3 regions of the Pseudomonas sp. Z8(2022) genome follow, and region 1 is predicted to be linked to each of the others. Evidence: predicted binding sites of a transcription regulator. Region 1 holds the regulator's gene; each other region holds the start of a gene.
What was found. Region 1 encodes sigma-54, which starts transcription at its own class of promoters, with help from an activator protein. Its sites were predicted from a motif close to ANTGGCATNNANNTTGCTNT; they were not measured.

Region 2: glnA (glutamate--ammonia ligase) is a predicted target of sigma-54. The motif match lies at 7,792-7,811, and genes of this name have one in related genera.
Region 3: nirB (nitrite reductase large subunit NirB) is a predicted target of sigma-54. The motif match lies at 4,458-4,477, and genes of this name have one in related genera.

Annotation. Positions count from the first base shown of each region.
Region 1 covers NZ_CP107549.1:3,549,150-3,558,702, forward strand. The annotation lists gene lptC (LPS export ABC transporter periplasmic protein LptC) at 1-35, shown strand, start outside; gene lptA (lipopolysaccharide transport periplasmic protein LptA) at 22-561, shown strand; gene lptB (LPS export ABC transporter ATP-binding protein) at 561-1,286, shown strand; gene OEG79_RS17025 (RNA polymerase factor sigma-54) at 1,422-2,915, shown strand; gene hpf (ribosome hibernation-promoting factor, HPF/YfiA family) at 3,015-3,323, shown strand; gene ptsN (PTS IIA-like nitrogen regulatory protein PtsN) at 3,336-3,800, shown strand; gene rapZ (RNase adapter RapZ) at 3,802-4,659, shown strand; gene OEG79_RS17045 (HPr family phosphocarrier protein) at 4,674-4,946, shown strand; gene pmbA (metalloprotease PmbA) at 5,001-6,347, opposite strand; gene yjgA (ribosome biogenesis factor YjgA) at 6,474-6,992, shown strand; gene tldD (metalloprotease TldD) at 7,005-8,447, opposite strand; gene OEG79_RS17065 (carbon-nitrogen hydrolase family protein) at 8,450-9,298, opposite strand; gene OEG79_RS17070 (YhdP family protein) at 9,348-9,553, opposite strand, start outside.
Region 2 covers NZ_CP107549.1:456,724-466,276, reverse strand. The annotation lists gene OEG79_RS02180 (MFS transporter) at 1-240, shown strand, start outside; gene gbcB (glycine-betaine demethylase subunit GbcB) at 251-1,354, opposite strand; gene gbcA (glycine-betaine demethylase subunit GbcA) at 1,666-2,958, shown strand; gene OEG79_RS02165 (hypothetical protein) at 3,883-4,005, shown strand; gene typA (translational GTPase TypA) at 4,175-5,995, opposite strand; gene thiI (tRNA uracil 4-sulfurtransferase ThiI) at 6,123-7,577, opposite strand; gene glnA (glutamate--ammonia ligase) at 7,907-9,313, shown strand.
Region 3 covers NZ_CP107549.1:2,102,245-2,111,797, reverse strand. The annotation lists gene OEG79_RS09980 (polysaccharide lyase family 7 protein) at 1-132, shown strand, start outside; gene OEG79_RS09975 (thioesterase family protein) at 181-624, shown strand; gene OEG79_RS09970 (hypothetical protein) at 771-1,028, shown strand; gene OEG79_RS09965 (nitrate/nitrite transporter) at 1,341-2,552, shown strand; gene OEG79_RS09960 (bifunctional protein-serine/threonine kinase/phosphatase) at 2,684-4,351, shown strand; gene nirB (nitrite reductase large subunit NirB) at 4,623-7,079, shown strand; gene nirD (nitrite reductase small subunit NirD) at 7,076-7,402, shown strand; gene OEG79_RS09945 (nitrate reductase) at 7,464-9,553, shown strand, end outside.

The DNA of each region.
Region 1 (9,553 bases):
AGTCCAACGTAAGAGGCCAGCATGAGGTTCGTTAACACCCTCCCCCTGATTTTCAGCCTCGGCGCCGCATTGGGAAGCGCGACGGCCTGGGCACTGCCATCGGATCGCGATCAGCCGATTCGCATCCAGGCTGACAGTGCAGAACTGGATGACAAGCAAGGCGTAGCCGTGTACCGCGGTGACGTGATCATCACCCAGGGCACCCTGAAGATCACCGGTGACACCGTGACCATCACCCAGACCGCCGGCGGCGATATCGATGTGTTCACTTCGGTGGGCAACCTGGCCTACTACGAGCAGAAGCCAGCCGTGGACAAGGACATCGTCAAGGCGTACGGCAGGACCATCCAGTACTTCGCCAGCAACGAGCGCATCGTACTGATCGACCAGGCCAAGGTGATCCAGGAAGGCAATACCTTCGAAGGCGAGAAGATCGTCTATGACACCCGCCGCCAGATCGTCAATGCCGGTCGCGCCACGGGCGGCAACGTCAGTACGCCGCGCCCGCGCATCGACATGGTCATCCAACCGAAGAACAAACCCGCGGATCAGCAGCAGTAATGGCCATTCTCAAAGCCCAACACCTGGCGAAAAGCTACAAGAGCCGCCAGGTCGTGCGTGATGTCAGCCTGAGCATCGAAAGCGGGCAGATCGTTGGTCTGCTCGGCCCCAACGGTGCCGGCAAGACAACCTGCTTCTACATGATCGTTGGCCTGGTGCGTGCCGATCAGGGCCGCGTACTGATCGACGACCTGGATGTCAGCCATCAGCCCATGCATGGTCGTGCTCGCGCCGGCATCGGCTACCTGCCGCAGGAGGCTTCGATCTTCCGCAAGCTGTCGGTGGCCGACAACATCATGGCCATTCTCGAAACGCGTAAGGATCTGGACCGCGCAGGACGTCAGGCAGAGCTGGAAAACCTGCTGCAGGAGTTCCATATCCACCACATCGCCGACAGCCTCGGCATGAGCCTGTCCGGTGGCGAGCGACGCCGCGTGGAGATCGCCCGCGCCCTGGCGACCAACCCCAAGTTCATCCTCCTCGACGAACCCTTCGCCGGTGTGGACCCGATTTCGGTGGGCGATATCAAGCAGATCATCCATCACCTCAAGACCAAGGGCATCGGCATCCTGATCACCGATCACAATGTCCGCGAGACCCTGGATATCTGCGAGACCGCCTACATCGTCAATGATGGACGGCTGATCGCCGAAGGCGATGCCGAAACCATCCTGGCCAACCAGACAGTGAAAGAAGTCTATCTGGGCCACGAGTTCCGCCTCTAGATCGTCGCGGTTCCGCCACAGAAATAGTGCAACCCCTAGGCAAGAACAAGAAATTCAGGCATATAATTTGCTTCCTGGCGGCGCTTCGGCGCCCTGATGTGGAAGGCGTAACTCGCCAGTAAATTAAGGTCTGCAATGAAACCATCGCTAGTCCTCAAGATGGGCCAGCAGCTGACGATGACCCCGCAGCTGCAACAGGCTATCCGCCTCCTCCAACTGTCGACCCTGGACCTGCAGCAGGAAATCCAGGAGGCGCTGGAATCCAATCCCATGCTCGAGCGCCAGGAAGACGGCGACGACTTCGACAACAGCGATCCGATGGCCGATGGCGCCGAAAGCGCCACCCCTGCCCCGAGCAAGGAAGAGAGCTACCAGGAAACCAACCCGACAGTAGACAACCTGGAAGACGGCGAGTGGGGTGAACGCATCCCCAACGAGCTGCCGGTCGATACCGCCTGGGAAGACATCTACCAGACCAGCGCCAGCAGCCTGCCCAGCAACGACGATGACGAGTGGGACTTCACCACCCGCACTTCCAGCGGCGAGAGCCTGCAGAGCCATCTGCTCTGGCAACTGAATCTGGCCCCCATGTCGGACAAGGACCGGCTGATCGCCGCCACCCTGATCGACTGCATCAATAACGACGGTTACCTCGAGGAAACCCTCGAGGAAGTGACCGAGTCCTTCGATCCCGAGCTGGATATCGAGCTGGACGAAGTGGAAGTCGTGCTGCATCGCATCCAGCAGTTCGAACCTGCGGGTATCGGTGCCCGCGACCTGCGCGAATGCCTGCTGCTGCAGTTGCGCCAGCTGCCTGCCAGCACACCCTGGCTGAGCGAGACACAGCGCGTCGTCGGCGACTATCTGGAGCTGCTCGGCAGCCGCGACTACGCCCAGCTGATGCGCCGAACCAAGCTCAAGGAAGAAGAACTGCGCCAGGTCATCGATCTGATTCAGAGCCTCAATCCGCGCCCGGGCTCGCAGATCGAATCCAGCGAACCGGAGTACGTCGTGCCGGACGTGATCGTGCGCAAGCACAACGATCGCTGGCTGGTGGAACTGAATCAGGAAGCCATGCCGCGCCTGAGGGTCAATCCGCAATATGCCGGCTTCGTAAAACGCGCCGACTCCAGCGCCGACAACACCTTCCTGCGCAATCAGCTGCAGGAGGCCCGCTGGTTCATCAAGAGCCTGCAGAGCCGCAATGAAACGCTGATGAAGGTCGCCACACAGATCGTCGAACATCAGCGTGGTTTTCTCGACTACGGTGACGAAGCGATGAAACCGCTGGTACTGCACGACATCGCTGAAGCCGTGGGCATGCACGAGTCGACCATTTCACGTGTCACCACGCAGAAATTCATGCATACCCCGCGCGGTATTTACGAGCTGAAATACTTCTTCTCCAGCCACGTCAGCACCTCCGAAGGCGGCGAATGCTCGTCCACCGCGATCCGCGCAATCATCAAGAAACTGGTTGCCGCGGAAAACGCGAAAAAGCCATTGAGTGACAGCAAGATCGCTGGTTTACTGGAGGCACAAGGCATCCAAGTCGCCCGTCGGACGGTCGCCAAGTATCGCGAATCCCTCGGCATTGCGCCCTCCAGTGAGCGCAAGCGACTGATGTAAGCCAGATCGACTGAAAGCCATTGGCTTTCAGGCCAAAGTGTTCCGGCGGCGGGTCGAGCCTGACTCGCCTCTTACACAAGGCAACAAGGAGAAAGCGGTATGCAAGTCAACATCAGTGGACATCAGCTGGTTGTGACCGACGCCCTGCGTGACTATGTCGGCGAGAAACTGGGCCGACTGGAACGCCACTTCGACAAAATCACCAATGTTCAGGTGACCATGGAGGTCGAAAAGCTCAAGCAGAAGATCGAAGCCACCTTGCATGTTGCCGGCGGCGAAGTCGTCGCCAATGCCGAACATCAGGACATGTACGCAGCTATCGACCTGTTGGTCGATAAACTCGACCGTCAACTCATCAAGCACAAGGAAAAGCAGCTCGAGCGTCTGCAAGGCGCAACAGTCCGCTGACATTCCCAATCCATGATCCGACTTGAAAATATCCTGACCCCCGGCCGTTCCCTGGTGAACGTGCCGGGCGGCAGCAAGAAACGCGTGCTTGAACAGATCGCCAATCTGGTTGCGCGCGATCTGCCCGACCTGGATGCCCAGGACATATTCGAAAGCCTTATCGCCCGCGAGAAGCTCGGCTCCACCGGCTTCGGCAACGGCATTGCCATTCCCCACTGTCGCCTGGCCGGCTGCACTGCACCGATCAGCGCGGTATTGCACCTCGAAACCGCTGTCGACTTCGACGCCATCGACGGCGCACCGGTCGACCTGCTGTTCGTCCTGCTGGTGCCGGAGGCGGCAACTGACGCGCATCTCGAACTGCTGCGCCAGATCGCCAGCATGCTCGACCGCCAGGATGTACGCGAACGTCTACGCCAGGCCAACAGTGGCGAAGATCTCTATCAGGTTGTGGTGGACATTCAGAACGGTCAATGACATGCGCCTGATCATCGTCAGCGGTCGCTCGGGCTCGGGCAAGAGCACCGCCCTCGATGTACTTGAGGACAACGGTTTTTACTGCATCGACAATCTGCCGGCCGGCTTGCTGCCGGACCTCGCCGAGCGCTTCCTGCCGCACAGCGACCTGTTGCTGCCGCAGGTAGCCGTCTCCATTGATGCACGCAACCTGCTGAGTCAGCTCAAGCGTTTCCCGGAACTGCTCGAAGAAGTGCGCAAGCGCAACATTCGCTGCGACGTACTCTACCTCGACGCCGAAGACGAGACGCTGCTCAAGCGTTTTTCGGAAACCCGCAGACGCCATCCGCTGACCAACGACAACCGCTCGCTGGCCGAGGCCATCGCCTACGAAAGGCAGTTGCTGGCGCCGATCACTGATCGGGCCGATCTGAAGATCGATACGACCCGCCTGAACCTCTATCAGCTGCGCGATACGCTCAAGCTGCGCCTGCTCGGCCAGACGCAGACCGGGACTGCCTTCCTCGTCGAGTCGTTCGGTTTCAAACGCGGTATGCCGGTCGATGCCGATCTGGTGTTCGATGCACGTTGCCTGCCCAACCCCTATTGGAAACCTGAACTACGCGACTATTCCGGCCTGGATCAACCCGTGGTCGACTACCTGGCGGCGCAACCGGAGGTCGAGGAGATGTATCAGGATATCCTCGTCTACTTGGAAAAATGGCTGCCGCGTTTTGCCGCCAGCAACCGCGCCTACGTCACCATCGCCATTGGTTGCACCGGGGGTCACCACCGCTCGGTCTATCTGGCCAATCGCCTGAGTCAGGCACTCAAAGATTTGCTGAAGAATGTCCAGGTGCGTCACCGCGACCTCAGCTAAGGAGCCATGCCGCGATGCCCGCACGTGAGATCACCATCATCAACAAGCTCGGTCTGCATGCCCGCGCCGCGGCGAAGTTCGTCGGCGTGGCGAGCACCTACCCCTGCCAGGTACGCATTGGTCGCAGCGCCGAAAGCCTGGTGGACGGCAAGAGCATCATGGCAGTCATGATGCTGGCTGCCGGCAAAGGCACCAATGTACATCTGCTGACCGAAGGCGAGCAGGACGAAGAAGCGATGGCCGCCCTGGTGGGGCTGATCGAAAACTACTTCGACGAAGGCGAGTAATACCTTCCGCCAAAACAAAGGCCACCTGCGGGTGGCCTTATCGTTACTGCCGCCTCAACTGCCGGCGACGGTCATCCTCTCGATCAACACCGAGCCGGTGCAGATATTGCCGCGCCGCTCCAGGTCGCAACCGACCGCGACGATCTGGCGGAACATGTCACGCAGATTGCCGGCGATGGTTACCTCCTGCACCGGGAACTGGATCTCGCCGTTCTCCACCCAGAACCCCGCCGCGCCACGGGAATAGTCGCCGGTTACCAGATTCAGGCCCTGGCCCATCAGCTCGGTCACCAGCAAGCCACGCCCCATGCGCCGAATCAGCGCCTGCTGATCCTCATCGCCATGTGTGACGAACAGGTTGTGCACGCCGCCGGAGTTGGCGGTGCTCGGAAGCCCCAGCTTGCGTCCGGAATAGGTACCGAGCACGTATGACACCAGTTCGCCCTTCTCCACGAACGGCTTGGCGTATGTGGCCAGACCATCGCCATCGAAAGCCGCACTGCCCAGGGCACGCGGCAGATGCGGACGCTCGTCGAGGCTCAGCCACTCGGGGAACAGACGCTGGCCGAGCGCGCCTTCGAGGAAGGACGAATGACGATAGAGATTGCCGCCGGAGATTGCCGCCAGCAGGTGACTGAACAGACCGCCGGCGAGCTCGGCTGCGAACAGGACCGGCACCTCGCAGGTTGGCACCGGACGCGCACCAAGCCGGCTGACAGCGCGATCGGCAGCACGCCGACCGATACCGGCGGCATCGGCCAGCAGTTCCCCCTGGCGATTGACGTCATACCAGTAGTCGCGCTGCATCTGCCCTTCGCCTTCGGCGATCATCACGCAGCTCAGGCTATGTCGGGTGCTGGCATAGCCCCCTACGAAACCATGGCTGTTGCCATACACGCGGCAACCCTGATGGGTGTTGAGACTGGTGCCGTCGGCGTTCTTGATACGGGAGTCAGCAGCGAACGCGGCCGCCTCGCAGGCCAATGCCCGCTCGACCGCCTGCTCCGGGGTGATCGACCAGGGGTGATAGAGATCCAGCTCCGGCAGATCGCGCGCCATCAGTGCCGCGTCGGCCAGACCGGCGCAATCATCCTCGCTAGTGTGTTTGGCGATCGCCAGGGCGGCCGCCACGGTCTCGCGAATGGCCTCGATACCGGTTGCCGAAGTACTGGCCGAGCCCTTGCGCTGCCCCACATACAGGGTGATGCCGAAGCCCTGGTCGCGATTGAATTCGACGGTCTCCACCTCACCCTGGCGTACGGTGGTGGACAATCCCTGACCTGCCGAGACGGCCACTTCGCAGGCACTGGCGCCCTGGCGCCTGGCCTCGGCAAGGATCGACTCGACCTGCTCCTGCAGAGCGTGCAGGGCCTGCGGCCCGATGCGTTCAACTTCACTCATAACCACTCCCGATTCTCTTGGCGCAGCCCTGCCAACGGAGTCCAGGGCCTGCTCTCGACTGCAGGCCAAGGGCCGGCAATCACGGTTACTGCTATCATGGCGGCGTTTCCCTCTGGACCCCACCCCATGTCTGATTCCTATGACGACTTCTCGCTGGAGAAGAGCAAATCCCAGGTCAAGCGCGAACTGCATGCACTGCAGGAGCTCGGTGAGCGTCTGACTGCGCTCAAGCCGGACCTGCTGGCGAAGATGCCGCTGACCGACGCACTACGGCGCGCCCTGGCCGAAGCGCCGAAACACACTGCCAATGCCGCGCGCAAACGCCATATCCAGTTCATCGGCAAGCTGATGCGCGAACAGGATGTCGAGGCGATCGTCGCCATGCTCGATCAGGTGGACAGCTCCACCCGCGAGTACAACGAACGCTTCCATGCCCTCGAGCGCTGGCGCGACCGCCTGATCGGCGAAGGCGACAGCGCTCTGGAAAGCTTCGTTGAGCTTTACCCCGAAGCAGACATCCAGCATTTGCGCGGCCTGGTCCGTCATGCCCAGCACGAAGCCGCGCGCAACAAGCCGCCGGCCGCTGCACGCAAGGTGTTCAAATACATCCGCGAGCTCGACGAAATCCAGCGCGGCCTGCGCTGAGTCGGCAGCGCCTCAGGCACCGGTGCCGCCGACGGTGATCGCGTCGATCTTCAGCGTCGGCTGACCGACACCGACCGGCACCGACTGGCCATCCTTGCCACAGGTGCCGACGCCACTATCCAAAGCCAGATCATTGCCGACCATGGACACCCGGCTCATGGCTTCAGGGCCGTTGCCGATCAGCGTGGCACCTTTCACTGGCGCAGTGATCTTGCCGTCCTCGATCAGGTAGGCCTCACTGGTAGAGAAGACGAACTTGCCGCTGGTGATATCCACCTGACCGCCGCCGAGATTGGCGCAGTAGATGCCCTTCTTCACCGAACGGATGATTTCCTCCGGGTCGCTCGCGCCGGCCAGCATATAGGTGTTGGTCATACGCGGCATGGGCAGGTGCGCATAGGACTCGCGCCGACCATTGCCGGTAGCGGCCACGCCCATCAGCCGTGCGTTGAGCTTGTCCTGCATATAGCCCTTGAGCACACCGTTCTCGATCAGCGTGGTGCACTGGGTCGGTGTACCTTCGTCATCGACGCTGAGCGAGCCGCGACGGCCGGCCAGGGTGCCATCATCGACGATGGTGCACAGGCTCGACGCAACCTTCTCGCCGATCTTGCCGCTATAGGCGGAACTGCCCTTGCGGTTGAAATCGCCTTCCAGGCCGTGGCCAACGGCTTCGTGCAGCAGCACGCCGGACCAGCCCGCGCCCATCACCACGGGCATGCTGCCGGCAGGCGCAGCGATGGCCTCGAGGTTGACCAGTGCCTGACGCAGCGCCTCGCGGGCATAGCCCATGGCGCGGTCCTCATCGAGGAAGTAGCGGTAGTCGGTACGCCCGCCGCCGCCATGCCCGCCACGCTCGCGGCGGCCGTTCTGCTCGACGATGACGCTGACGTTGAAACGCACCAGCGGACGGATATCGGCGCTCAGACTGCCGTCATGGGCCGCCACGAGAATGCGGTCCCAGACGCCGGCCAGGCTCACCGTGACCTGTTTGATGCGCGGGTCGAGCGCCCGCGTGGCACGGTCGATACGCTGCAGCAACTCCACCTTCTCGGCGCGGTTCATGACGTCCAGCGGGTTGCCTTCGGCGTAGAGCTGAGTCACCTGCGGGCTGACAAATGCCTGTACCCGACCCTGCTGGCCGGCGCGGGAAATCGAGCGTGCAGCCTGCGCGGCCTGGGTCAGAGCGTCGAGACTGATAGCGTTGCTGTAGGCGAAGCCGGTTTTCTCGCCGGACTGGGCGCGTACGCCAACGCCCTGATCGAGGTTGAAACTGCCTTCCTTGACGATGCCATCCTCGAGAACCCAGGTTTCCGAGACCTGGCTTTGGAAGTACAGATCAGCGGCATCGATGCCGGGACCTGCGACTTCACCCAGCACGGCACTGAGGCTGTCGAGCGTCAGGTTACCGGGCGCTAGCAGGTGCTCGCTGACGGATTGCAACATCGTATTCATGGTCACTCCACAACGACCGGACGCGGAGCGTCCGATAAAAAGAATCGGCGGTGCTGCTGCACCGGCATACGTTGGCGAATGGCCGCCTGGTCGGCGGCGTCGCGGGCGGCCAGCAACGCGGCCTCCCCTTGATCCTGCTCGACCAGCACGCGGCCCCAGGGATCGATGATGGCCGAATGGCCAAAGGTCATGCGCTGCCCCGGGTGCTCGCCACCCTGCCCGGCCGCCAGCACATAGCACTGGGTTTCGATGGCACGGGCGCGCGTCAGCACCTGCCAGTGCGCCGCGCCGGTAACAGCAGTGAAGGCCGCCGGCACACTGATCAGCTCGGCCCCCGCCTCACGCAGCGCACCGAACAGTTCGGGAAAGCGCAGGTCGTAACACACGGTCAGACCCAGGCGTCCTACCGGCGTGTCCGCCACCACCACGCGCTGGCCATGGGCAAAATCGTCGGACTCGCGATAACGACCAGTGCTGTCGGCTACATCGACATCGAACAGGTGCAGCTTGTCATAGCGAGCCACGCGCTCGCCCTGATCGTCGATCAGCAGCGAGCAGGCGTGCGGTTTGCCCTCGGCATCGTCGTCCGGCGGCAGCGGCAGGGTACCGGCCACTATCCATAAACTGAGGTCACGCGCGGTCCGTTTCAACCAGGGCAGAATCGGCCCTTCACCCAGGGCCTCGGCACGGCCGATGGCGGCGAGGTCACGACGCCCCATGGCGGCAAAGTTCTCCGGCAGCACGGCCAGACGTGCGCCGCCCTGGGCGGCGCGCTCCAGCATACGGCGAGCCAGGCGCAGGTTGGTTTGCACGTCGTCCTGACTGACCATCTGGATTACAGCGAGATTCATGGCGGCACTCATCGGTTGTCGTCACAACAGCCTACGCCAAGACGCACTGTCATTGCGGTTTTTCGAAAGGCTTGTCGAAAGTGATTTCCGGATCCTGCAGCGGGCCCTTGACGTCGTACTGCACGCTGGCGAAACGGGCCACCTTGTCTCCGAGCAACTTGTCCGCCACAAACAGCGCGCCACCAATGGCCGGCGCGCCGACGATCAGCGCCGCCAGCGGCAGGTTGTTGGTCACCGGCAGGGTCACCAGCAACT
Region 2 (9,553 bases), 1.4 Mb from region 1:
ATGATGACCGGGTCGAAGATCGTCAGCCGCATAGCCCAGCCGCACAACCGCTCCGGGCTGGTGGCCACCTACTGGGTAGCTGGCTATGTCGGCGCCATCGTGCCGATGATGGGCATGGGCTGGATCGCCGATCACTGGGGCATGGCGGTGGCCGTGACCGGCTTCTGCAGCTGCGTGGTGCTGGCCAGCCTGACCCTCGGCGTGCTGGCCGCGCGCCACAGCAACCTGCGGGGCAACTGAAGGTTCGCCATCAGAAATCGATGGCGACATCCCCCTTCGGCACGCTGCAGCACGACAGGATGTAGCCCTCGGCCACGTCCTCGTCGGTAATCCCGCCGTTGTGCTCCATGTCCACTTCGCCTGACGTCTTCATCACCTTGCAGGTGCCGCAGATGCCCATGCCGCAGGCCTTGGGAATGTGCAAACCGAGCTTGGCCGCAGCGGCATGCACGGTTTCGCCGGGCGCCACACGGATGCTCTTGCCGGTGCTGATGAACTCCACCTGATTGAGTTCGGCCACCGGCAACTCCGGCGCATCGGCTGCTTCGGCGGCCAGCTCCTTGACCTCGGCGCGAATCTCCGGCGGCGTCGGGCCGAAGGCTTCTTCGTGATACCGACTCATGTCATAGCCGGACGCCTCGAGCAGGTGCTTGACCGCGCTCATGTACGGCGTCGGACCGCAGCAGAAGATCTCGCGCTCGAGGTAATCCGGCGCGATCAGTTCCAGCATCGGCTTGTTCAGATAGCCGCGATAGCCGGCCCAGGCTTCGCCCAGGCCATGCTTCTCGCAAATCACGTGCAGGCTGAAATTGTTGATGCGCGCGGCCATGTGCTCCAGCTCGCGCTGATAGATGATGTCCTTCGGCGAACGGGCGCTGTGCACGAAGACCATGTCGACATTGGCGTTGGTGTCGTAGAACCAGCGCGCCATCGACATCACCGGGGTGATGCCGACGCCACCGGAGAGATACAGCACCTTGTCGGACGGAAAATCGATGGCGTTGAACAGACCGACCGGGCCGTGCACCGGCACCTCGTCGCCTTCGCTGAGGTTGTCATGCAGCCAGTTCGACACCTTGCCGCCCGGCACCCGCTTGATGGTGATGGAGAAGCTGTAGGGCACCGAAGGCGAACTGGAAATGGTGTAGGAACGCATGATCGGCTGGCCGTCGATCTCCAGCTCCAGGGTGACGAACTGACCCGGCTTGAAGAAGAACAGCACCGGCTGGTCGGCCATGAAACAGAAGGTGCGCACGTCCCAGGTTTCCTGGATCACCTTGACGCAACGCACCAGATGGCGGCCATTGGTCCAGGTCTGGGTGGTAACCGGATTGAGGAAGGCGTTGGTGGTCATGAACAGCTCTCCACACGGCCGGATATCGGCCTATATGTCACCGATTGTGCGAAAGGCCGCCTGCCGTCATTTATCTGCCAGCGACATTCGCATGCTTATCGCGACCTGCCCGATGGCACGGGGCCTGGCGCGTCGGAAACAAATCCGGTCATGTCGCCCATGGATAAGGTTTGCCCGTGCGCCGGATCCACACTCCGCCTCACCAAGCATGTACGCCCCTTGCAGGCGACAGCGATTGATCGACACCTTGCGGCACATACCGTATCAGCCACTTTTCCGGCAGGCGCCACGCCCGCCACTGAGGAGCCAACATGGACTGCACCCAAAATCTGAGCCTGGGCGACCCGCTAGAGCCCGTCCGCAAGGCCACTGCGCAGATGCTGCACGAGCGCGACCACAGCTTCTCGTTGCCGCAGCCCTTCTACAACGACGAACGCCTGTTCCAGGTCGACATGCAGGAGATCTTCCACAAGGAATGGCTGATCGCCGGCATGACCTGCGAGATTCCGACCAAGGGCAACTTCATCACCGTACAGATCGGTAACAACCCGATCATCGTCGTCCGCGGCGCCGAAGGTCAGATCCATGCCTTCCACAACGTCTGCCGTCACCGTGGCTCGCGCCTCTGCGTCAGCGACAAGGGCAAGGTCGCCAAGCTGGTGTGCCCGTACCACCAGTGGACCTACGAACTGGACGGCCGCCTGCTGTTCGCCGGCACCGAAATGGGCGAAGGCTTCAACCTGGCCGATTACAGCCTCAAGCCGGTCAACTGCAAGACCGCCGGCGGCTTCATCTTCATCAGCCTGGCGGACAACCCGCCGGCCATCGACGAGTTCCTTGCGACCCTGGCTCACTACATGGAGCCGTACGACATGGAGAACACCAAGGTCGCGGTGCAAAGCGTCATGCGTGAGCAGGCCAACTGGAAACTGGTGATCGAGAACAACCGCGAGTGCTACCACTGCAACGGTTCGCACCCGGAACTGCTCAACACCCTGCTGGAATGGGACGACGTCACCGACCCGCGCGCCAGCCAGGCGTTCAAGGACCAGGTCGCCGAGTGCACCAGCCGCTGGGAGAAGGACAACATTCCCTACGCCCACGCCAGCTTCGGCTTGCGCAACCGCATCGTGCGCATGCCGCTGCTCAAGGGCACCGTGTCCATGACCATGGACGGCAAGCCGGGCTGCAACAAGCTGATGGGCCGCATCACCGATCCGGATCTGGGCTCGATGCGCATCCTCCACCTGCCGCACTCGTGGAACCACTGCATGGGCGATCACCTGATCAACTTCACCGTGTGGCCGATCAGCGCCCAGGAGTCGGTGGTCATCACCAAGTGGCTGGTACACAAGGACGCGGTCGAAGGCGTCGACTACGACGTGGCACGCCTGCGCGAAGTCTGGGACGCCACCAACGACCAGGATCGCCGTCTGGGCGAGGAAAACCAGCGCGGCATCAACTCCACCGCCTACCAGCCTGGCCCGTACTCCAGGACCTACGAGTTCGGCGTGATCAACTTCCTCGACTGGTACAGCGAGCGCATGCTCAACAACCTCGACGATACCCCGGCGCAGAACCTGCGCCAGGTAGCAGGCGAGTAATGACGCTCAGCCTGCTGGTGCTGATCGGGCTGACGCTCTACGGGGTGTTGGCCTGCAGGCCCAACGCACGCTGAACCCTCAAAACGAACCCCGGCATGCAGAGTGCCGGGGTTCTCGTTTATGGATTCCGATCTTCCGCAACCGACACGTCATCAATAAACCGGTCCGGACACTGCCATTTGCGCGTGACATATCAATCATGCGCGATGAAGGATCATCAGACTTCCACGCGACTGAAAGCCATCCTCATGCCCTAGCTACGTTCTTGAGGCCTACAAGAACAGGACTCCTCTGCCCCTGACTCTCATCGATGATCAGCCCCGATGTAGCCAGCGCCGACATCGCATGGGTAGCACCACCGACGCTACCGAATCAGGCACTACCGTACTCCACCTGAAAAGCGGCCTGGGCTGTCCACCACGAAGCTTAACTTGCTCGGCCCGGTCGAGCCAGCTCAGGGCACGATGTACGCGCAGACGCAGATTTGAATGTTGAGCGCCACGTTCCTGGCGATGGCGCTGCTTGAGCTCCTGATACGACATGCTGCCTCCTTTGACTGATGGCCAAACAATATCAAAGGAAACCCTGCAGGCCGCAGATAATTTCAGCCAAGCGCCAATGGCGACACAATCTGTCGCCCCCCTGCCGCAGAGTATCCCTATTTCGAGCAAGGGAGATCTCGACATGCCAATACCACCCCAGCCACGCACATTCCGTTGCACAGCCTGCAACTGGCAAGGCACCACGATTCCTTTGAGCGATTGCCTCATAATCGGCATCGACTGGCACAGCACCTGCCCCAAGTGTCATAGTGACGCTCTCGACTCGAAACCTGCAACACGCAGCGAAATCATGAAGACGCGTTTGAACGATTTTCTGCAGCGTCTAAATCACTGACCCATCACCATCAGCAGGGGCACCAGTATGCTGAAGAACATCCTCGCCACCATCGGCCTGACAGTCGTCGCCAAGGCCGCCTATGAGCACTACCGCGAGTATCGTGACCTGAAGCGCGAGAAGGAGCAGCGTGAGAGCAACCCGGCATAGCGCGATTACTGAAAGCTGATCGCGCCTGTGATGTCGACAGCTCCCGCATCCGGGCCACTTTTGGCGGTGTAGTAGGTCGCAGGCCTACAACTCTCGTATAGATACCGCGATAGCAAAAAAGCCCCGCCAGATCGCTCTGGCGGGGCTTTTCATTTCAGCCTGGGAAGACTCAGACCTTGGCGCGTTCGAAGCGCTTGCGGTCGTTCTCGTTCAGGTACTTCTTGCGCAGACGGATCGACTTCGGCGTCACTTCAACCAGCTCGTCGTCGGCGATGAATTCCAGCGCCTGCTCGAGGGTGAACTTGATCGGCGGTACCAGGGCGATGACTTCGTCCTTGCCGGAAGCGCGCATGTTGTCGAGCTTCTTGCCCTTGGTCGGGTTGATCACTAGGTCGTTGTCACGGCTGTTGATACCGCACAGCTGGCCTTCGTAGATCTCCTGGCCCGGCTCGAGGAACAGCTTGCCGCGCGCCTGCAGGGTTTCCAGCGAGTAGGTCAGCGCAGTGCCGGTGGCCATGGAGACCAGTACGCCGTTCTGACGGTTGGTGACCTCACCGGCCTTGATCGGGCCGTAGTGGCTGAAGGTCGAGGTCAGGATGCCAGTACCCGAAGTCAGGGTCAGGAAGTTGTTACGGAAGCCGATCAGGCCGCGCGCCGGAACGGTGTATTCCAGGCGGATACGACCCTTACCGTCGGGGATCATGTTGGTCAGATCGCCCTTGCGCAGGCCCATCTGCTCCATCACTGCACCCTGGTGCTGCTCTTCGATGTCGATGGTGACGTTCTCGTACGGTTCCTGCTTCTCGCCGGCCTCGTTCTCGATGATCACCACTTCCGGACGGCCTACGGCCAGCTCGAAGCCTTCGCGACGCATGGTCTCGATCAGTACCGACAGGTGCAGCTCACCACGACCGGAAACCTTGAACTTCTCCGGAGTCTCGCCCGGCTCGACGCGCAGGGCGACGTTGTGCAGCAGCTCCTTGTCCAGACGGTCCTTGATATTGCGGCTGGTGACGAACTTGCCTTCCTTGCCGGCGAACGGCGAGTCGTTGACCTGGAAGGTCATGCTCACGGTCGGCTGGTCGACGGTCAGCGGCGGCAGGGCCTCGACGTTGTTCTGGTCGCACAGGGTGTCGGAGATGTACAGCTCGTCCATACCGGATACGCAGACGATGTCACCGGCAGTGGCTTCCTGCACTTCGACGCGCTGCAGACCGGAGTGGCCCATGATCTTGAGGATACGGCCGTTGCGCTTCTTGCCGTCGGCGCCGATGGCGGTCACCGGGCTGTTGGCCTTGATGGTACCGCGGGCGATGCGGCCGATGCCGATCACGCCGAGGAAGCTGTTGTAGTCCAGCTGGGAAATCTGCATCTGGAACGGGCCGTCGAGGTCGACGACCGGGGCCGGCACGTGGTCGACGATGGCCTGGAACAGGGCGTCCATGTTGTCGTCCATCTTCTCGTGATCCATGCCGGCAATGCCGTTCAGGGCCGAGGCGTAGACGATCGGGAAGTCCAGCTGCTCGTCGGTGGCACCGAGGTTGTCGAACAGGTCGAAGATCTGGTCGATGACCCAGTCAGGACGCGCGCCCGGACGGTCGATCTTGTTGACCACGACGATCGGACGCAGGCCGGCCTTGAACGCCTTCTGGGTCACGAAACGGGTTTGCGGCATCGGGCCGTCCTGGGCGTCGACTACCAGCAGCACGGAGTCGACCATGCTCATCACACGTTCCACTTCACCGCCGAAGTCGGCGTGTCCGGGGGTGTCGACGATGTTGATGTTGTAGTCGCCCCACTTCAGCGCCGTGTTCTTGGCGAGAATGGTAATGCCGCGCTCTTTCTCCTGGTCGTTGGAGTCCATGACGCGCTCGTTTTCCGCCTCTTTGCGGTCGAGGGTGCCGGACAGACGCAGCAGTTTGTCGACGAGGGTGGTTTTGCCATGGTCGACGTGGGCGATGATGGCGATGTTGCGCAGTTTTTCGATCACTGTGTGTATCTCGATCAGAGGATTCGTGTGTCGCCCAGTCTGGACGACGAATAAAGAGGAAAGGCGTCAGTGGACTGAACGGTCGGGAGGGCGATGGCGAATGCTGCCGCCATTCAACCCCGGAGTCCTATGCCGGACGATAAACGCGCACATTGGCATGCCCCTCGCTCAGCAGGTGATGGGCATGCAGGCGACTCATGACGCCTTTGTCGCAATACAGCAGGTACTGGCGGTTCTCATCCAGTTCCTTGAATTTGTTGTTCAGCGCGTAGAACGGCAGTACCTGCACTTCGACCCCTGGCACTTCCAGCGGCGCGTCCTCGGCTGCGTCGGGATGGCGAATGTCGATGACGATCTGCCCGGCCAGTGCCTCACGCACTTCCTCGACCTGCACGTCCTTGCCCAGTTCGTCTATGACGCGGTCGATGGGCAGTTGCGTCGCGCGCTCCAGGGCGCGGTCGAGGATGGCCATGTCGAACTGCGCCTCCTCCTTCTCCACGCGATAACCCCGGGCACGGGTGGTCGGGTTGACCGAAATCACGCCGCAGTACTCGGGCATGTTCTTGGCGAACTCGGCGGTGCCGATCCGCGTCGCGGTGTCGATGATGTCCTGCTTGTGGCTGGCGATCAGCGGACGCATCACCAGCATGTCGGTGGCCGAGTCGATCACTGCGAGGTTGGTCAGGGTCTGGCTCGACACCTGGCTGATCGCCTCGCCGGTGACCAGCGCTTCGATCTCCAGACGTTCGGCGACACGGGTGGCGGCGCGCAGCATCATGCGCTTGAGGATCACACCCATCTGACTGTTGTCGACCTTGGACAGGATCTCGCCGACCACTTCCTCGAACGGCACGCTGACGAACAGCACGCGCTGCGAGCGACCGAATTTCTGCCAGATGTAGTGCGCCACTTCCATCACGCCCAGTTCATGGGCACGACCACCGAGATTGAAGAAGCAGAAGTGGGTGACCAGACCGCGGCGCATCATCTGATAGGCCGCGACAGTGGAGTCGAAGCCGCCGCTCATCAGCACCAGGGTCTGCTCCAGCGACCCCAGCGGGTAGCCGCCGAGCCCCTCATGACGGTTGTGCACCACGAACAGACGCTGGTCGCGAATCTCCATGCGCACTTCGACTTCCGGCTTCTTCAGGTCGATGCCGGCAGCCCCACACTCCTGGCGCAGACGCGAGCCGACATGACGCTCGACATCAATGGAGCTGAACGCGTGCTTGCCGCCACGCTTGCAGCGCACGGCGAAAATCTTGCCCGGCAACTGGTCGGCGTAGTGGCGCTTGCAGTGTTCGGTAATCTCGTCCAGATCACCCAGCGGGTACTCGTTGACCTCGAGGAACAAGCCAATGCCCGGCGTGTTGCGCAGACGTTCGGTCATCTCTTCAAGCAGCCGGGGGTCGTCCAGGTCGGTCTCGACCTCCAGGTTGTCCCAGACACCCGTAACCCGCAGATCGGGGTCAAGATCGCGCAGCACGGAGCGAATGTTCTTCCCCAACTGGCGGATGAACTGCTTGCGCACCGGGCGACTCTTGATGGTGATTTCCGGGAAAACTTTGACGATGAGCTTCATGAATAGGCCGCCCGCTTGGGGGACGAAAAAACAGGGGCGCGGATTATAGCGGAAATTGTTCAAGCTTTGACCAAAAATACTGCATCAAACTTTCGACGCACCAAAAATGGGCATAGTCAAAATCAAGGGCTCCTTAATGGTGCAAATATCACCTCGGAAATTCGCCACAGCCGGCGGAGTGCTTGAGTTTCGGGCACCTTGCCCATTACAGGGCACTGGCATGCAATTTGCTCCCTTGTGAGGCAGGTTGCCCTGAAGGACTATCCCGCCGGGCTTCACCGCATATCAAGGCTTATAACGACAAGAGCCTTTTCCACCTGGAGGACAACATGTCTAAGGCTGTTCAACTGATCAAAGAACACGACGTGAAGTGGGTAGACCTGCGCTTCACCGACACCAAGGGCAAGCAGCACCACGTGACCATGCCGGCCCGTGACGCCCTCGACGAAGATTTCTTCGAGCACGGCAAGATGTTCGACGGCTCGTCCATCCATGGCTGGAAAGGCATCGAAGCCTCCGACATGATCCTGATGCCGGTCGACGAAACTTCCGTGCTGGACCCGTTCACCGAAGAGCCGACTCTGATCATCGTCTGCGACATCATCGAGCCGAGCACCATGCAGGGCTATGATCGCGACCCGCGTTCCATCGCCAAGCGCGCCGAAGAGTTCCTGAAGAGCACCGGCATCGGTGACACCGTATTCGTCGGTCCGGAGCCCGAGTTCTTCATCTTCGACGAAGTGAAGTTCAAGTCCGACATCTCCGGCTCCATGTTCAAGATCTACTCCGAGCAAGGCTCCTGGATGACCGACGGCGACGTCGAAGGCGGCAACAAGGGCCACCGCCCGGCCGTCAAAGGCGGTTACTTCCCGGTTCCGCCGTGCGACCACGACCACGAAATCCGTACTGCCATGTGCAACGCCATGGAAGAAATGGGCCTGGTCGTCGAAGTGCACCACCACGAAGTGGCCACTGCCGGTCAGAACGAAATCGGCGTGAAGTTCAACACTCTGGTGAAGAAGGCCGACGAAGTTCAGACCCTCAAGTACTGCGTGCACAACGTCGCCGACGCCTATGGCAAGACCGCGACTTTCATGCCCAAGCCTCTGTATGGCGACAACGGCAGCGGCATGCACGTGCACATGTCCATCTCCAAGGATGGCAAGAACACCTTCGCAGGCGAAGGCTATGCCGGCCTCTCGGAAACCGCCCTGTACTTCATCGGCGGCATCATCAAGCACGGCAAGGCACTGAACGGCTTCACCAACCCGTCGACCAACTCCTACAAGCGTCTGGTCCCGGGCTTCGAAGCGCCTGTGATGCTGGCCTACTCGGCACGCAACCGCTCCGCCTCCATCCGCATTCCTTACGTGTCGAGCCCGAAAGCCCGCCGCATCGAAGCACGCTTCCCGGATCCGGCTGCCAACCCGTACCTGGCCTTCGCTGCCCTGCTGATGGCCGGTATCGACGGTATCCAGAACAAGATCCACCCGGGCGATGCCGCCGACAAGAACCTGTACGACCTGCCGCCGGAAGAAGGCAAGCTGATCCCGCAGGTTTGCGGCAGCCTGAAAGAAGCCCTGGAAGAGCTGGACAAGGGCCGCGCGTTCCTGACCAAGGGCGGCGTGTTCTCCGACGACTTCATCGATGCCTACATCGAGCTGAAGAGCGAAGAAGAAATCAAGGTCCGTACCTTCGTACACCCGCTGGAATACGACCTGTACTACAGCGTCTAAGCCAGTCTCGCGCCGCCTGATGGCGCGTTCGAAAGCCCCGCCAGGCCCTGCCTGGCGGGGCTTTTTTCATCCTGCTGCCGCCGTGCGCAACGAGAGGCCCCGGCTCTGCCGCAGAAGGTGCGCGCAGCGTCGACAGCTCACGTCGCCCTATGAGATCGGCACCCGCGGCCAGCCGATTTGTAGCCAAACATCACAGCAGCGCTGCCCTGCGCTTGCCAGGAATCGATAGCAGTGCAAGGC
Region 3 (9,553 bases), 1.4 Mb from region 1:
CGACAGCTCAGCAGTCACTGGAATACCCAGTATCTGTACTTCAAGGCAGGCGCCTATATCCAGGACAACGCCGGGCCGGACAGCGAAGGTGGCCGCGTCACCTTCCATCACCTCAACAGCCTGCACCGCTGAGGTACAGGTCGGCATACAATCGCCGCTTTCTCCGATGACAGCCCGACCATGGCACGCCTGACCCTCGAGTTCCCCGAAGACCAGTATTGCTACAGCACCCATCTCACCGTGCGTGTCACCGACATCAATGGTGCCAACCACCTGGGCAACGACTCGATGATCTCGATGATTTCCGAGGCGCGCGCACGTTTTCTCTTTGAATTCGGTATCCGCGAAACCGACGGTAGCGGCACCGGCATCATCGTTAGCGACCTGGCCACCACCTACCGGGCCGAAGCGCACGCCCGTGACCAGTTGCTGTTCGAAGTCGGCGTGATGGACTTCAACAGGTGTGGCGGCGACATCACCTTCCGCATCACCCGCCCGGCCGACGGTGTTCTGGTGGCCATGGCCAAGTCCGGTTTCGTGTTCTTCGATTATCGTCAGTCGAAGGTGGTGCCGATTCCGGACGCCTTCAGCGCCAAGTTCCCCAAGGTCAACCGGCTCGACTGATTGTTCCGGCACGCCCTGACAGTTGCAAGCAGCGCGGTCGCCGGAGCGTCGCGGCACCAATCTGCACATTTTTGCTGTCAGCTCCGTGACACATTGCTTTTCGTCTGCTACGCCTAGCTCATAACAGAAAAACCGGGGGAACGAGAATGACCTACCAGCGCGCCCGTCAGGCCGGGTTGCTGAGCAATCTGCTGGCAATCGCCCTGCTGACCCTGCCACTACCGACGCATGCCATCAGCGCTGCTAATTCTTCCGACACCCACGTACAGGCGAGGCCGTCGACGCTCAGCGCAGCTGAGCGTCGACGGTCGCCCAGTTGGGGTGCAACCATTACGCAAACGCCTCGTTTTGCGGCAGCCCTGCGCTCTCTGATTTTGCCCAACGACCATTATCAGGACCTTTGAGCGATTGGCCCGGCACTTGCTTGATCCCCGCCAGCGGGTAGCCAACGGCGGCCACCTTCCGCACGACAAAGACGTCGCCTCACCGGGCCTTGATGACCTGTGTGAAGCGGCGTTTTTTGTGCTCGTCCCAACGCCTGGGGCAGACGCGGGCCTTGCAACACAGGGCCGGCGCCACAATCGCCCAAACCTGCTGCGGCCCTGGCCGCAAGGCTCTGCACCAAGGTGCATGGCCTCCCGACAGGTGCGGCAGCCGTGTCCACGACCACGGTATGTCGCGCCATGACGGGCTCCTTCTCGTTGATGAGGTGATCGATGAATACAAGTTTCTGGAAAGCCGGCCATACCCCCACACTTTTCGCCGCCTTTCTCTACTTCGACCTGAGCTTCATGGTCTGGTACCTGCTCGGCCCGCTGGCCGTGCAGATCGCCACCGATCTCGATCTCAACGCCCAGCAACGCGGTCTGATGGTGGCCACACCGATTCTCGCCGGTGCCGTGCTGCGTCTTTTGATGGGGTTTCTTGCCGACCGCCTGTCGCCGAAGACAGCCGGTCTGCTCAGCCAGGTGGTGGTAATCATCGCGTTGTTCAGCGCCTGGCAGATCGGTATCGGCAGCTATGAGCAGGCGCTGCTGTTCGGCCTGTTCCTCGGCTTCGCCGGCGCTGCCTTCGCCGTGGCGCTGCCGCTGGCCTCGCAATGGTACCCGCCGCAGCACCAGGGCAAAGCCATGGGCATCGCTGGCGCCGGCAACTCCGGCACCGTGCTGGCGGCGCTGTTCGCGCCCGGACTGGCTGCGCTCTCCGGTTGGCAGAATGTGTTCGGCTGGGCGCTGATCCCGCTGCTGGCGGCGCTGGTGATCTTTGCCCTGGTGGCCAGGAACGCGCCGCAGCGCCCCAAACCCAAGGCTTTCGGCGACTATCTCAAGGCCCTTGGTGACCGCGACAGTTGGTGGTTCATGTTCTTCTACAGTGTCACTTTCGGTGGCTTCATCGGCCTGGCCAGCGCCCTGCCCGGCTATTTCAGCGACCAGTACGGGCTCAATCCGGTCACCGCCGGTTACTACACCGCGGCCTGCGTCTTTGCCGGCAGCCTGCTGCGACCACTCGGCGGCGCCCTCGCCGACCGCATCGGCGGCATCCGCTCGCTGCTGATGATGTACACCATCGCCTCGCTGTGCATCGCCATGGTCGGTTTCAACCTGCCCAGCTCGAGCGCCGCGCTGGCATTGTTCGTCGCCGCCATGCTCGGCCTGGGTGCCGGCAATGGCGCGGTGTTCCAGTTGGTGCCTCAGCGCTTTCGCAAGGAGATCGGCGTGATGACCGGACTCATTGGCATGGCCGGAGGTATCGGCGGCTTCTTCCTTGCTGCCGGCCTCGGCGCGATCAAGCAGCACAGCGGTGACTACCAGCTCGGCCTGTGGCTGTTTGCCAGTCTCGGCGTGCTGGCCTGGGCCGGTCTGTACGGCGTCAAGCAGCGCTGGCGCACCACCTGGGGCAGCGCCGCGGTCACCGATGCGCGGGTGTGATCGGACTGCGGACGATGCGTCGTCACAGGGTGCGCCAGGCGCACCCGTGCTCTAACTTCAAACCTGATGAGCACGGCGCCACCTACGCCCCATAACAATGGGGTCAAACCACGATCGATGGAACGCGCATCATGGCCCTGCAACTGAGCATCGGCGAAACCAGCGCCACCGGCCCGCGCAGCGAGAATCAGGATGCCTTGCGCGTGGTCACCCCGGCGCCCGCCCTGGCTGCCAGCAAGGGATACCTGCTGGGCCTGGCCGATGGTGCGAGCCAGTGCGCCGACGGGGCTCTGGCGGCGCGCGCGACACTGCAGGCACTGGCTCTGGATTATTACTCCACGCCCGAAACCTGGCCGGTGCAGCAAAGCCTGGACCGTGTACTGGTCGCGCATAACCGCTGGTTGCAAGCCAATGGCGGTGGCCTGCCGCTGCTGACCACCCTCACCGCCCTGGTGCTGCGCGGCCGCCGCTACACCCTGGCGCATGTCGGCGACAGCCGCGCCTACCTGTGGCGCGACGGCCAGTTGCTGCGCCTGACCGAGGACCATGTCTGGGAACAGCCGGGCATGCAGCACGTACTCAAGCGCGCCATGGGCCTCGACCAGCACCTGGTGGTGGACTACCGCGACGGCGAGCTGCAGATCGGCGACCGCTTTCTGCTGGTCAGTGACGGCGTCTGGTCCTGCCTCAGCGACAAACGCATCGGCGAGCTGCTGCAACAGGATCAGGACGCCTCAGCGATCTGCCAGGCGCTGGTGGCCGAGGCGCACCATGCCGGCAGCCAGGACAACGCCAGCGCGCTGCTGGTGTGTGTCGAGCAACTCCCCGAAGCAGCGCTGGCCGACGCCCTGGCTCAATTGGCGTACTGGCCACTGCCGCCACCGCTGCGCACTGGCCAGGAATTCGAGGGCTGGCAGGTCGAAAGACTGCTCGGCGAATCCCGCCAGTCGATGATCTACCGGGTACGTGACGCCAATGCCCAGCCCTGGCTGCTAAAGACACTGCCAGCCAGTGGTGTCGACGAGGAGCAGGCCGGCCCGGCATTGCTGCAGGAGGAATGGTTCCTGCGGCGCGTCGCTGGCCGACATTTCCCCGAACTGCACCCACTGCCGCAGCGCCAGCACCTGTATTACGTACAGCGAGAGTACGCCGGCCAGACCCTGGCAGCACTCTTTCGACAAGCAGGCCCATTGGGTCTGGCAGACTGGCAGGACCTGGTGCCGCGGCTGATCAAGGCCATAGGCCTGCTGCACCGACGCAACATCCTGCACCGCGACATCAAGCCGGAGAACGTTCTGCTCGGTGACGATGGCGAACTGCGCATCCTCGATTTCGGCCTGGCCTACTGCCCGGGCCTCAGCCGCGACGCCCCCCATAGCCTGCCCGGCACGCCCAGTTACATCGCTCCGGAAGCCTTCGCCGGCAGCCCGCCCAGCGCGCAGCAGGATCTCTATGCCGCCGGCGTGACGCTCTATCAGCTCCTCACTGGCCACTATCCCTATGGCGAGATCGAAGCCTTCCAGCATCCGCGTTTCGGCCAGCCGACCCCGGCCAGCCGCTACCGCCCGGATCTGCCGGTCTGGCTCGATGAGATAGTGAACCGCTCTGTGGCCGCCAATCCGGCGCAGCGCTTCGAGACTGCCGAGGAATGGTTGCTGGCCCTGGAAAGCGGCGAGCGCCAGTCGCTGAGCAGCCATCCGCGGCCACTGCTTGAGCGCGAGCCGTTGCGGGTCTGGCGCACGGTGGCACTGGTATCGCTGCTGCTCAACCTGCTGTTGGCCGTTCTGCTGTTCAAGTAGCCCGGCCCGCACCAAAGCGGCGCAGAAGGCCTCGCCAAGGTGCACGAGTGCACTCGCCAGATAGGAAGAATTGGCTGAAAAGCCCGAGAAATCTTAGTCGGGCGGAGTTGGCACAAGCTCTGCATTGCCTCAGGCACAAATAAAGCGCGGCCTTCAACGAAGAAGACCGCACTTCCCGACAGAACGGGACCTGGACAAAGGCGTCCTCGCTAGGTGACTAGCGGGACGCCTTTTTTGTTTTTTTCTACCGTGATTTTCAGGAGATGCCGGCATGCAAAAACTCAAGCTGGTAATGATCGGCAACGGCATGGCGGGTGTGCGCACCCTTGAAGAGTTGCTCAAGCTGGCCCCCGATCTCTACGACATCACCGTGTTCGGCGCCGAGCCGCACCCCAACTACAACCGCATCCTGCTCTCGCCGGTACTGGCCGGCGAGCAGACCTTCGAAGAGATCGTGCTCAACGATCTGAACTGGTATGCGGACAACGGCATCAAGCTGCTGCTCGGGCGCAAGGTGGTCAAGATCGACCGTACCAAGCGTCTGGTGATCGCCGACGATGGCAGCGAGGCCGAGTACGACCGCCTGCTTATCGCTACCGGCTCCAATCCCTTCATCCTGCCGATTCCGGGCAAGGACCTGCAGTGGGTGATCGGCTACCGTGACATCGCCGACACCCAGACCATGATGGACACCGCCAGGACTCACAAGCATGCGGTGGTCATCGGCGGCGGTCTGCTCGGCCTGGAGGCGGCCAACGGCCTCAAGTTGCGTGGCATGGACGTCACCGTGGTGCATATCGGTGACTGGCTGCTGGAGCGGCAACTGGATCGTACCGCCGGCGAGCTGCTGCAAAAATCCCTGGAAGACCGCGGCCTGAAGTTCCTCCTGCCCAGGCACACCGCCGAGCTGCTGGACAACGGCGAGGGTCGCGTCTGTGCGGTGAAGTTCAAGGACGGCGAGGTGATTCCCGCCGATCTGGTGGTAATGGCCGCCGGTATCCGCCCCAACAGCGAACTGGCCGAACAGGCCGGCATCGCCTGCAACCGCGGCATTCTGGTCAACGACACCATGCAGACCTATGACCCGCGCGTCTACGCCATCGGCGAGTGCGCCAGCCACCGCGGCATTGCCTACGGCCTGGTGGCGCCGCTGTTCGAACAGGCCAAGGTCTGCGCCAACCATCTGGCCCAGCTCGGCTACTCGCGCTACCAGGGCTCGGTGACCTCGACCAAGCTCAAGGTCACCGGCATCGACCTGTTCTCCGCCGGCGAATTCATGGGTGCAGAGGGCACCGAGACCATCACCCTCTCCGACCCCATCGGCGGCGTATACAAGAAGCTGGTGATCAAGGATGACGTGCTGGTCGGCGCCTGCCTGTACGGCGACACCGCCGACGGCGGCTGGTATTTCCGGCAGATTCGCGAGGGCCAGAATGTCAGCGAGATTCGCGACCACCTGATGTTCGGCGAAGGCGCCATCGGCGACGTCGGCCATCAGGGCGCAGACAAGACCGCCAACATGCCGGACAGCATGGAAATCTGCGGCTGTAACGGCGTTTGCAAGGGCACCATCGTCAAGGCGATTCAGGAAAACGGCCTGTTTTCGGTCGACGAGGTCAAGAAGCACACCAAGGCCGCCAGCTCCTGCGGGTCCTGTGCCGGCCTGGTGGAGCAGATCCTGATCAGCACCGTCGGCGGCGCAGCTGACGTCAAGCCCAAGAGCGAGAAGGCCATCTGCGGTTGCAGCGATTTCAACCACGGACAGATCCGCAAGGCGATCCGCGAACAGCACCTGACGTCCATGGCACAGACCATGGAGTACCTGAGCTGGAGCACACCAAACGGCTGCGCGACCTGCCGCCCGGCGCTGAACTACTACCTGATTTCCACCTGGCCGGGCGAAGCCAGGGACGATCCTCAGTCGCGCCTGATCAATGAACGTGCTCACGCCAACATTCAGAAGGACGGCACCTACTCGGTGGTTCCGCGCATGTGGGGCGGCGTGACCAATCCGTCCGAGCTGCGCCGCATCGCCGACGTCGCCGACAAGTACAAGGTGCCCATGGTCAAGGTCACCGGTGGCCAGCGCATCGACCTACTGGGCATCCGCAAGGAGGATCTGCCGGGTGTGTGGAAGGATCTGGACATGCCCTCCGGCCATGCCTACGGCAAGTCCATCCGCACGGTGAAGACCTGCGTGGGCAGCGAGTTCTGCCGCTTCGGCACGCAGAACTCGACCCAGCTGGGCATCGATCTGGAGCACGACCTGTTCAACATGTGGTCGCCGCACAAGGTCAAGCTGGCGGTCTCCGGTTGCCCGCGCAACTGCGCCGAAGCCGGCATCAAGGACGTCGGCATCATCGGTGTGGATTCCGGCTTCGAGATCTATATCGGCGGCAATGGCGGGATCAAGACCGAGGTGGCCGAGTTCTTCGTCAAGGTCAAGACCGCCGAAGAGGTGCGCGAATACAACGCTGCCTTCCTCCAGCTGTACCGCGAAGAGGCGTTCTATCTGGAGCGCACCGTGCACTACATGCAGCGCGTCGGCATGGAGCACATCAAGAAGGCGGTGCTGGAAAACGAAGCCAACCGCAAGGCCCTGGCCGCTCGCCTGCACTACGCCCTGTCGTTCGAACAGGATCCGTGGAAGGAGCGCCTTGAGACGCCACAACTGAAGAAAGAGTTCGACACCATCAGGGTCGTGCAAATCGAGGAGGCCACCGTATGAACTGGCTGGATATCTGCGCCCTGGACGAAATCAACGTCCTCGGCTCGCGCATCGTCAGCGGCCCCAAGGGCGACATTGCCATCTTCCGCACCGCTGCAGACGAGGTCTTCGCCCTCGATGATCGTTGCCCGCACAAGGGCGGCCCGCTGTCCCAGGGACTGATCTACGGCAAGCGTGTGGCCTGCCCGCTGCACAACTGGCAGATCGAGCTGGAATCAGGGGAAGCCGTGGCGCCGGACGTCGGCTGCGCCCACCGGCACCACGCCCGCGTGGAGAACGGCCGCGTGCTGCTGGCCCTGAACGCTGCCGCGAAGTGCGCCTGAGCCGACTGGCGGCAGGCTCGCGGCCTGCTGCCGGACGCATTGGCCTTTAGGAGTTCCGAACATGGCCCCCACTCAAGTCACCGCCTCCACCTGCTGCTACTGCGGCGTGGGCTGCGGCGTGCTGATCGAGCACGACGGCGAGAAGATCCTCGGCGTTGCCGGCGATCCCAACCACCCGGCCAACTTCGGCAAGCTGTGCAGCAAGGGTTCGACCCTGCACCTGACCGGCGACCTCGACGCTCGTGCACTCTATCCCGAACTGCGTCTGGGCAAGGACCTGGCCCGTTCGCGTACGGATTGGGACAGCGCTCTGGATCACGCTGCTGCAGTGTTCGTCGAGACCATCCGCGAGCACGGCCCGGACAGCGTCGCGTTCTACATCTCCGGCCAGCTGCTGACCGAGGATTACTACGCCTTCAACAAGCTGGCCCGTGCCCTGGTCGGCACCAACAATATCGACTCCAACTCGCGTCTGTGCATGAGCTCGGCGGTGGTCGGCTACAAGCGCAGCCTCGGTGCCGACGCCCCGCCCTGCAGCTACGAGGATATCGAGCAGAGCGACTGCCTGCTGATCGCCGGCTCCAACATGGCCTATGCCCACCCGGTGTTGTTCCGTCGCCTGGAAGAAGCCAAGGCCCGCCGCCCGGAGATGAAGGTGATCGTCATCGACCCACGACGCACCGACACCTGCGAGCTGGCCGACCTGCACCTGGCGATCCTGCCCGGCACCGACGTCGCGCTGTTCCACGGCATCCTGCATATCCTGCTATGGGAAGGCTGGATCGACCGCGCCTATATCGACGCCCACACAGAAGGCTTCGAGGCACTGAAGAAGCTGGTGCGCGACTACAGCCCGGCAGTCACCGCCGACCTTTGCGGCATCAGCCTGGACGATCTGCAGCGCTGCGTCGAACTGATCGGCCGAGCGCCCTCCTTCCTCTCGCTGTGGTGCATGGGGCTCAATCAGTCTTCGTCTGGCAGCGCCAAGAACAGCGCCCTGATCAACCTGCACCTGGCCACCGGGCAGATTGGCAGGCCCGGCGCCGGTCCCTTTTCCCTGACCGGCCAGCCTAACGCCATGGGCGGTCGCGAGACCGGCAGCCTGAGCAACCTGCTGCCCGGGCACCGCGAGGCCGGCAATGCCCAACACCGCGCCGAAGTCGCCGCCTACTGGGGAGTCGACGCCCTGTCGGAGAGGCCCGGTCTGCCCGCCATCGAGCTGTTCGATGCGGTGCACGACGGCCGCATCAAGGCACTGTGGATAGCCTGCACCAACCCGGCCCAGTCCCTGCCCGACCAGAACAAGGTGCACGAGGCCCTGGCCGCCTGCCCCTTCGTGGTGGTGCAGGAAGCCTTCTTCACCACCGAGACCTGCCGCTACGCCGACCTGCTGCTGCCCGCTGCCAGCTGGGGCGAGAAGGAAGGCACGGTAACCAACTCCGAGCGCCGCGTCAGCCATGTGCGCCGCGCCGTGCCAGCGCCCGCAGAGGCGCGGCCCGACTGGTCGATCACCTGCGACTTTGCCCGTCGCCTGGAAAAACTGCTCCGCCCCGGCCTGCCCAGCCTGTTCGACTTCGCCGATAGCGAGTCGCTGTTCGAGGAATACAAGCACCTGACCGCCCAGCGCGACCTCGACCTTTCGGGGCTGAGCTACGCGCTGCTGGATGACCAGGGCCCCCAGCAATGGCCGTTTGCGCCTGGCGCGCGCCAGGGCACCGCACGGCTCTACGCCGACGGTTGCTTCCCCACTGCCAGCGGGCGTGCCCTGTTTCACGCCGATCCGTACCGCGCGCCGCAGGAAAAGCGCGACGCACGCTATTCGCTCACCCTCAACACCGGGCGCCTGCGTGACCAGTGGCACGGCATGAGTCGCACCGGCACCGCCGCACGCCTGTTCGGCCATGTCGAAGCCGCGGTGCTCGGACTGCATCCCGACGAATTGCGTCGTCGCCGGCTGCAGGACGGCGATCTGGTCAAACTGCGCAGCCGCCGTGGCAGCCTGATCCTGCCGGTGCAGGCCGACGAATCGGTGCGCCCGGGCCAGGCCTGGCTGCCGATGCACTGGGGAGACCGCTTTCTCAAGGGCCTGGGCACCAATGTGCTGACACAGCCGGCCTTCGACCCGCTGTCCAGGCAGCCGGAGCTCAAGCA